DNA from 3 places in the Paenibacillus sp. FSL H3-0457 genome. Region 1 is predicted to be linked to each of the others. Evidence: riboswitches for the same ligand, from Rfam matches in the RefSeq annotation. Region 1 holds a riboswitch; each other region holds the start of a gene.
The links. Region 1 has a riboswitch for thiamine pyrophosphate ahead of MHH25_RS02375 (ABC transporter substrate-binding protein). Riboswitches for the same ligand answer to the same signal wherever they lie in the genome.
Positions count from the first base shown of each region.

Region 2: linked by a shared signal. The riboswitch ahead of MHH25_RS04655 (ABC transporter ATP-binding protein) and the one ahead of MHH25_RS02375 (ABC transporter substrate-binding protein) in region 1 are both predicted to bind thiamine pyrophosphate.
Region 3: linked by a shared signal. The riboswitch ahead of MHH25_RS17720 (thiamine phosphate synthase) and the one ahead of MHH25_RS02375 (ABC transporter substrate-binding protein) in region 1 are both predicted to bind thiamine pyrophosphate.

Region 1 is NZ_CP150283.1:498,706-501,988, reverse strand. Features, by position in the region: gene MHH25_RS02390 (hypothetical protein) at 1-310, opposite strand, end outside; gene MHH25_RS02385 (VOC family protein) at 485-871, shown strand; gene MHH25_RS02380 (NAD(P)-dependent oxidoreductase) at 888-1,643, shown strand; TPP riboswitch at 1,788-1,900, shown strand; gene MHH25_RS02375 (ABC transporter substrate-binding protein) at 2,207-3,247, shown strand.
Region 2 is NZ_CP150283.1:1,016,453-1,019,735, forward strand. Features, by position in the region: gene MHH25_RS04645 (ABC transporter substrate-binding protein) at 1-374, opposite strand, end outside; gene MHH25_RS04650 (ABC transporter permease) at 542-1,372, opposite strand; gene MHH25_RS04655 (ABC transporter ATP-binding protein) at 1,362-2,126, opposite strand; TPP riboswitch at 2,285-2,387, opposite strand; gene MHH25_RS04660 (radical SAM/SPASM domain-containing protein) at 2,606-3,283, shown strand, end outside.
Region 3 is NZ_CP150283.1:4,007,391-4,010,673, forward strand. Features, by position in the region: gene thiO (glycine oxidase ThiO) at 1-887, opposite strand, end outside; gene MHH25_RS17720 (thiamine phosphate synthase) at 905-1,567, opposite strand; TPP riboswitch at 1,794-1,903, opposite strand; gene MHH25_RS17725 (ABC-F family ATP-binding cassette domain-containing protein) at 1,978-3,283, opposite strand, start outside.

The sequences.
Region 1 (3,283 bases):
ACATGGACATGATCAGAACCATGCCAATCACCATGAAAAATGAAATGACGAGCACACCTAAAATCTTATTGGACTTGTCGAAGGGCAAGGAGAATGCAATCTTTCTCGCCACAGGACCAACAATGAAAGACTCCACCAGAAACGCAATGACAAAACATAATATGAATTGAAGCAGTATTTCAAGCGGGGACATCTTGCCGAGTAACCCACTGTGCCATAGATTGAAGAACATCATGACCAAGACCATTCCTATACACATCATTAATCCGAAAATAATTTGTTCCTTCTTGCTAGTTGGCAATTCTCTCATCCTCTCTGTTTACCTTCGTAATTATAGAGATAAGGAAACCCTCCACATAAGTGAACATTCTGTGAACAATTATGATTTTTCCAATTTAAAATTGGATTTGACAACCATGTAGTACAGCTCTATGATATCCCTTAAAATGGTAGAAAATTTCAATATATAAGGAGGTTTTTGATTGTGAGTTTTCAAAAACGCATTGACCACGTCGGCATTGCCGTTCGTGATCTGGAAACTACACTCCGTTTCTATACGGAGGTTGTTGGATTGGAATTGAAAGACCGGGTAACCCACACCAACGGTATCATTAAGCTCGCCTTCCTTGGCTTTAATGGAAGTAATGAGACTGAGATTGAGTTAATCCAAGGATACAGCGACAAGCTGCCTTCCGAAGGTACGGTGCACCATTTTGCGATCCACGTGCATGATCTTGATTCTGAGTACCAACGCATCCAATCCACCGAAGCCGAATTTATCGACGGAGAGATTATCACACTGCCTAACGGTTATCGCTATTTCTTCATCTATGGACCTGAAAAGGAATGGATTGAGTTCTTCCAGCGCTAAGAATTGGAGTTGATTTATGAACATTTTAATTACCGGCGCAGCCGGAAAAATTGGACGTGACTTGTCCCAACACTTGTCAGAGGCATTTCACCTGCGACTAACGGATTTAAATATCGACAGACTGCATACGTATCAAGGGACCGGCCATGAGATCATGACACTGGATGTGACAGACCCCGAAGCCTGTCAGCATGCTTGCGAAGGCATGGATGTGGTTGTACATCTGGCGGGAGATCCTTCCCCGAATGCCGGATTTTATGAATCGTTGTTGGACATCAATATCAAAGGTACATTTAATGTATTCCGTGCAGCTAAAGACCAAGGTGTACGAAGAGTCATTCTTGCAAGCAGTGCACAGACGATTGAGGGGTATCCCATTGATGCTCAAGTCTATCCGGACATGCCAACACGCCCACGGAATTTGTACGGGGTTAGCAAATGTTTTGGAGAATCGCTCGCTTCCTATTTTGCGTATACCGAAGGTTTACAAAGTGTAGCAATACGTATAGGTGCATATGATGATTTTCAACCGGACGGACCAGTGCTGGAGGCAAGGGATATGAGCGCATATATTAGTCCGGCTGACTTGTGTGATTTGATGTTCAAAGCAATTACAACTACCGATCTGGAACCCTTCACCATACTGCATGGGATCTCGAATAATCGGTTTAAACGATTGAATCTGGAAACCACTCAGAAACAGGTAGGTTATGACCCAAAATCCGATGCTTTTGCACTCAGTCAGATTGCCTTATATGATTCGCCACGATAATTATTGAAAATAACACATCCAAGCAGGCTGTTATACATATGTATAACGGCCTGTTTGATAACTTATACGTGTCCCTATCCAGTTCATGACTGGACACGTTCCACCCGCTGGCCTATAATTACACCTAGTAATGCCCGTAACTTCATAGTTTCCCAGGGGAGTCGGAATTGGCCGGCTGAGAGTGTATCCCACCAAGATACTAACCCTTAGACCTGATCTGGATCATGCCAGCGTAGGAATCGGAGTATATCGAAATGGCACAGCCCTATGGCTGAACGCCACCTCTCTAACGCCTGCACGCGTCCCGGAATACGGGGCGCTTTTTTTGTTACTATCAGAAAGTATAAGACTGGAAGCATCACCTTCCTGATATTGCAAGAAAAACTGCCGCTAAACGCGGTCTGGCTTCCTTGAATGACATCGATGGACGTTTTACTTGTTCAAAAATAACGTCATCCAGATCTCAACTGGTATAAATCTGTCGATTTATGCAAGATGATTGGATATGAAGCCAAGGAGTACCCCGTGCCAATCGGCCGGACATACCGAAGGAGAGACCACAGATGAAATGGCGTAAAACGATGGGATTGTTGCTCTTATGCGTGCTTATGGTGACTGTAGCCGCATGTGGTGGCAAAGAAGCTGCCCCAGCTGGGCAGAACGGCAACACAAATACGGAAAGCAACAACGAAGGTGACACTGCCGCCCTGAAAGATATTAAAGTGGTGCTCGACTGGACACCAAATACGAATCATACAGGCCTGTATGCAGCTGTAGATCAAGGTTTTTACAAGGCCGAAGGCTTGAACGTGGAGATTGTACAACCAGGTGCCGGTGGCGCAGATACAATGGTTGCCTCGAATGAAGTGCCTTTTGGCGTAAGTTATCAGGAGAGTGTAACTCAAGCCCGCACACAGGGTGTTCCACTCGTCTCCATCGCAGCAGTTATTCAGCATAATACATCTGGTTTCGCTGCTCCGGCGGATCGGAATATCAAGTCACCGAAAGATTTTGAAGGTAAAACCTATGGCGGTTGGGGTTCCCCAGTCGAAGAAGCCGTGATGCAATCCATTATGGAAGGCGACGGAGCCGATGTATCGAAAGTAAAAAACATTAATATGGGTGATGCCGACTTTTTCACCGCAGTAAAACGGGATATTGATTTCGCGTGGATTTTCTACGCCTGGACGGGTATTGAAGCCGAACTGCGCGGGGAACCGATCGACATGTTATATGTGAAGGATTATTCAGATGCACTGGATTATTACACGCCTGTCCTCGTAACAAACGAGCAGACGATCCAAAACGACCCTGAGTTGGTGAAAGCATTCCTGAAAGCCACCTCCGAAGGGTATCAATACGCAATTGATCATCCCGAAGACGCAGCCAACATTCTGATCAAGGCCGTACCGGATCTGGATAAGGAATTGGTACTGGCAAGCCAGAAATGGCTTAGTCCAAAGTACACAGATGACGCCCCGCGCTGGGGAGAACAAAAACAGGAAGTGTGGCAGAACTACACCGACTGGATGTTTAGCAAAAAACTGCTTGATGAACAGATCGATGTGAGCAAGGCATATACAAACGAGTTCTTACCCCAATAAAATTTCTCATATAAAACGAACTTAAATTTTACACGA
Region 2 (3,283 bases), 520 kb from region 1:
CGAGCGAGCAAAATTTGGGGCTGGTAGCTTAGGGCCAGATCAATTTTTCCGGCAGCAACAAGTTTGAGTGAATCATTGGTATCCGCAGGCATCTGAATTTCGACATCCAGACCTTGGTCTGCAAAGTATCCTTTTTCCTGAGCCACATAGATGAAGGAGTGTACTGCATTCGGGTACCAGTCGAGCATGATAGACAGTTTATCTTTGGCGTCTGATGCAGGTTCGGTTGCAGACGGATCTGTTTGCTGTGTATTGGTTGCCGAATCTGTTGTTGGCGTATTTTGGCTATTGTCTGTGGTGCTGCATCCGCTAACGATCAGCAAAAGGCTAATGAGTATGATGGGAAGCAGGGAGTATATACCTTTGTTATTCATAAATGAAGTTCCTCATTTCATCGTTTTGATTTGTAGAAAATGGGCAACAGCATGTTAACGATAATGTGACAATGAACTGATTGAAGATGTTGCTGAAATTGTGCATAAGATATGTTTTGTTTTGAAGATTGTAACTACTGTATTTACATCTAATTTCTGTCTAAGTATTATCCAACCTTTCTTTTGCCTCCATGACGATGACGCCGTATGCTAAACCGTTTCTCCAGCCAGGTAATCAGTACAAACAAAACGATCCCAAGCAGGGATAACAGCAAAATGGCGGCAAACATCGCATCCGTGTTCATGTTGCTGGACATACGACGGCTGAAGTACCCTAGACCTTTGCTACCACCGAGCCATTCGCCAATCGTTGCCCCAACCACGCAGTACACCACAGACATCTTTAGCCCCGAGAAAAAAGAGGGAAGTGCCAGCGGAACCTGGAGTTTGCAAAAAATATCCCACTTGCTGGCGCCCATGGTGAGCAACAGTTCACGCTGCTCTGGATCGCCTTGGCGGAGTCCATCGTAGGTACTGACCACAATGGGGAAGAATGCGATTAAAAATACCACGGCGACTTTGCTCCACAACGTGTAACCAAACCACAGGATAAATACGGGGGACAAGGCAATCAACGGTATGGTCTGACTGATCACGATGAAGGGATACAAGGCCTTTTCAATCGATCGGTTCATATGCATGCCTGTTGCCAGCGTAATTCCAGTCACTATGGACAAGACAAAACCAACAACAACCTCCATAAAGGTAGCAGGCAGATGGATGGTCAACAGCAGACGGCGATGTTCAACCAGTGAGCTTGCGATGGCCGTAGGTGCAGGAATGATGAAGGAGGGCACCCATCCCATACGCACAATCACTTCCCAGATCGCCATTAATAAGAACATGAGCATAATAAACAAACCATATTGGGAAAACGACCTCGAGAGCCACTTTAAACACCACGTCCAAACGCTAACCTCAGCTCTATCATTTTGCATGTAATTGTTCCTCCAGTTGTTGCCTCATCTGCACGAGAGCCAGTTCGTAGATCATGTCCGAATGCCTTGGGCGTGGTAAAGGAACCGTCATCTCCCGCAACTGCTGACCTTGCCCCCCTGGAGTTAACAGAATGATACGGTCACTTAACAGCAGGGCTTCTTCAATGTCATGTGTAATGAACAGCACGGTTTGGCCAAAGCCCTCCCACAGCTCGAGCAACCAGCGATGCATTTCTCGTTTGGTTAAGGCGTCGAGTGCACCGAAGGGTTCATCCAGCAACATGAGCTGCCCGCCTGTAAGTAAGGTACGCAGCAATGCCACCCGCTGCCGCATGCCGCCGGACAATTCATCTGGATAGGCCTGTTCATAACCCGACAGGCCGAACCTTGCCAATCCAGCTAGGATGTTGGCACGTAACTTGTCCTTGTCCTGTCGGCCTCGTGCCAACTCGGAAGGAAGCATGCAGTTCTCCATGACGGTACGCCAGGATAACAGCAGATCTTTCTGCGGCATATAGGCGACTCGTCCGAGCCGTTGTCCGTGCGGTACATCAGCAATATCGATGGTGCCGACGGTTGGCTCATGCAAGCCTGCGAGTAGCTTGAAGAGCGTGCTTTTACCTGACCCGCTGGAGCCAATGAGCGAGACAAATTCTCCTTGTTGGACCTTAAGCGACACATTGGCGAGCACGGGTGAATCCTTTTTTTCAGGAAAAGCGAAGCTAACGTTCTCAATGGTTACATGGTTGTTCATCTGATCCTCACCCCCTTGATGTCAGACTGCTGGAATAACAACGGCATCCTATACTCTGCAAAAGGAACAAAAAAGACCCACCCATTTCCGGAGAAATGAGTGGGTCTGTAAGTTAAATCCGCAATTTATCTTCACATACATGAAAAAAATCCGCTTACTAAAAGGCCGCTCCACTTCCCTCCGCTGGTATGATCCAGATCAGGTTCAAAGGGTCCGAATAATCATATTCGTCTCAGCCGCAAGGCTCCCCTAGTGCAAAAGTTCAAGATATGCAGTTGTCTGTTCAGCATATATCACTCGAACATGAACTGTAAAGAGGCAGCATGATGGAATTCTTGAGATGAACTTGGAGTCAGACCCGAACAACTGAACAATTTACCTGGGCTCCCTAACCCGATATAATAGGGGTGGCGCATATTGGCCGGATCACAAAATGCAGGTGGGATTGTTCTCCCTCCTAGGCAGAATGGGGACCCGAGTTGAAAACGTTCAAAAAAGTATATATTGAGATCACGAGTATCTGCAATCTGGCATGCAGCTTCTGTCCGCAGACACAGCGTGCCAAAGGATTCATTGACCCTGAAGTCTTCAACAATATACTGGATCAAGTTAAACCACACACCAATCATATTTATCTACATGTCAAAGGCGAACCCTTGTTGCATCCCAAAATAGATTTGTTGCTCGATTCCGCACATGAGAAGGGACTCAAGGTGAACATTACAACGAATGGTACACTGCTGCCCAAGACTCAGCATAAATTGCTTGGCAAACCGGCGCTGCGGCAGATGAATTTCTCCCTGCACAGTTTCGATGGGCATGAAGGTTCAACAGACCGTGACGGATACCTGCGTCATATTTTGTCCTTTGTACACGAGGCCGTTAAGCACAATGTCATCATCTCATTTCGGTTGTGGAATCTGACACAGGATAACTTCACAAATGCTCAGATGAATCGAAATCGGGAGACCCTTGAAGTATTGGAACGTGAGTTCAATCTGGATTTCCGCATTGAGGAAAAAGTAGTTCCAGGCAGCGGGGTCAAAATTGCCCCGAATGTATACCTGAATCAGGACCATGAGTTCCAGTGGCCGAGTCTGGATGCACCTGAAGATGACGGCAAAGGCTTCTGCCATGCACTTCGCGGTCAGGCAGCT
Region 3 (3,283 bases), 3.5 Mb from region 1:
ATCAGCTTCTGAACACCCTGTACAGAAACGTTCAGATCCGTTCTGCCTGGCAGACTGGTTGCCCCGAGCCAAACTTCGCCATTGGCTTTGGGAACAATATAGATATCCTCTGCATACACCGTTCTGTCAGGTCTGTACCCTGCATGTTCATCTGCGAACTGAACGGCGGCTATTTCACCTTTTACCGACCACACAGGCAAGCTCAGATTCACATGTCTCATCAACTCTTCACTCTGTAATCCAGCCGCTATAATGACATGTTTGCATCTCATCTCGCCGATCGATGTGTTGATCCCCTGCACGCCGTGTTCGTTTGCTTGCACACGTATATCCTGTATGTCCTCCATAACCTGTGCTCCCAATACTTGAGCGGATTCAGCATATGCCTTTGTTAGATGGACTGGAAGAATCTCACTCTCGTAAGGTCTGTAGTAGGCTCCATACGTATCTCTGTTAAGCCATGGTGCCTCCTGTTGCACAACGGAACGATCCCACCACACCTCATCAGCAGACAACGCAGACTTCCGATTATTCTTATAGCTGCTTAATTCACTGTATGAACGAAAAGGAGTTAGGAATCCATGGCGTTGCAGACCAACCTCTACATCACTGAGGGTAGCCATTAGTACCTTTTGCTCATGAAGTAACTGCCTGCTCTGCCTGGCAAGCTTAGCCATCAAAGGATGAGCAAAATCCTCACTGTCTGCCGCCAGCATTCCAGCAGCTGCGCAAGAAGTGCCTCCTGCAATCGCCGAACGATCTACCAGCAGTACATCCTGTCCACGGGAAGCAAGCTCATACGCAATGGCACAACCAACAACGCCTCCGCCTACAATAATCGTTTCTGCATGAATCTTATCCAATTTATCAGTAATGATCTTTTTCATCCTCTCATCTCCTTGATTCAGCGGCTCAAACTTTCTGTAGCAACGATAGCCTGCCTTAATGATTCAGCGGCCCGATCCGGGGAATCGCTCGCCCATACATTCGAAATCACAGCGACTCCCTGTGCGCCTGCAGAGCGAATAGCGTGAATGTTTCCCGGTTCGATGCCCCCAATCGCCATGACAGGAATGGAGACACCAGAGCACACTTCAGCCAGAGCATATAATCCTCTTGGTTCAAGATCAGGCTTACTGTTGGTTGAGTAGACATGCCCGAAGAAAAGGTAATCGGCTCCCCGTTCTTCAGCGATTTTTGCCTCATCGATTGAATGAACAGATACACCCAGACGAATTCGCTGGACATTACTTATAACAGCAGGGTTGTAGTTACGTATAGCCTCTTGCCCCCAATGCACACCGCCATAGATGTCATTCTGTGGTGGCAGTTCTGAACCATTGATAACGATGCGACAAGACGGAACGCCAACACCACGCAGACTTTCAGCCCAACCGATCTTTTGTTGCCACGAGAGTTGTTTCTCTCGTATATGGATGTAGTCCACCCATGGCCAAACGTCCTTTGCAGCTTTTACAAAAGATGCTTGAGTCCCTACACCCGTAGATACAACATGCAGTTCAAATGATCCGTGTACACGTTCATGAGAAATTACCGTACTGTTCATCTCCTTCCATGCGTGAATGCTATGAAAACACAAAAAAGCCACTCCCGTAGGGGAGTGGCTGCGTATTAATTATAGGACCAGATGACTGACTGATACATACAGTTCATTTCGTGCAATAAAGCTATAGACCTTATAGCCATAACGTTATACACGCAACTGCATGTTTCAATTTACTAAGCAAGACGGTTGAATTCTTTCGAATTGCCGTTTGCTCACGTCATTCACTGAAACGCGCTCGCCACTTCCCTACGCTGGTATGATCCAGATCAGGTGCAAAGGGTCCGGAATCGCATTCTTCCATCTCAGCCACATCGTGCGGCCCCCCTAGTGTTCATATGAAGTTGTAGCCTATGTTACCATAGAAGGATTTTTTTGTCACCGTTCATTTCTATTAGCGTTGCTTGAATTGTCTAATTTTTCTCAGACCATTCTTCAACATTCCATGTTTTGGTAACCCAACCCTCGTAGAAATCAGGTTCATGAGATACCAGCAACACCGTTCCCTTGAATTCTTGCAAGGCACGCTGTAACTCAGCTTTAGCTGTGACATCCAAATGGTTCGTCGGCTCATCGAATAGAATCCAGTTGCTTTCACGCATCAAGAGTTTGCATAGACGAACCTTGGCTTGCTCTCCACCACTCAGCATGTTAAGCGGACGGGTAATGTGCTCATTTTTCAACCCGCAGCGAGCGAGATGACCCCGGACCTCATTCTGGGTCAAATGTGAAAACTCATTCCAGACATCCTCAATCGGCGTGATATTTCCAGCACGAACTTCCTGCTCAAAATAGGCCGTTTCGAGATAATCTCCCAAAAAGGTCTTTCCACTGAGTGGAGATATTTTGCCCAAGATGGTTTTCAGCAGCGTCGATTTACCCACACCATTACAACCTACGATGGCAATTTTCTCACCACGTTCAATTGTCATTGTCATCTTAGGCAGCAAAGGATACGTATATCCAATTTCAAAATCAATGCCCTCAAAGACCGTTTTGCTACTCGCACGGGCATCCTTGAATTTGAACGTTGGTTTGGCCGCTTCATCTGGACGATCAATACGTTCAATTCTGTCCAGCTGTTTCTCCCGGCTCTTCGCTCGACCTGAAGTTGAAGCACGTGCCTTGTTACGCTGAATGAAATCTTCCTGCTTCTTGATGTACTCTTGCTGCTTCTCGTACGCATCAATATGCTGGGCTTTATTCATATCAGCCATCTCAAGGAACTTGTTATAGTTCGCTGCATATCTCGTTAATTTGGCAAATTCCAAATGATAAATGACATTTACTACTTCATTCATGAATTCCGTGTCATGGGAGATTAAGAGGAACGCATGAGGGTAGTCCTTCAGGTAACGTGACAACCATTCAATGTGCTCTACATCCAGATAGTTGGTCGGCTCATCCAGCAAAAGGGCTGTAGGTTTCTCAAGCAGAAGCTTGGCAAGAAGCACCTTGGTACGTTGCCCACCACTTAGAGCTGCGACATCCCGATCAAGACCAATTGCGGACAAACCAAGTCCATTGGCCATCTCTTCCACTTTTACGTCAATCAGATAAAAGTCGCCCTGTTCCAGTTGTTCCTGAATATCGCCCATCTCTTCCAGCAACTGCTCCAGCTTATCTGGATCTGCATCTGCCATCTGGTCCGTTATATTCATCATTTCTTTTTCTAATTCAAGCAACGGAAGGAATGCATCTTTAAGAACGTCACGAATG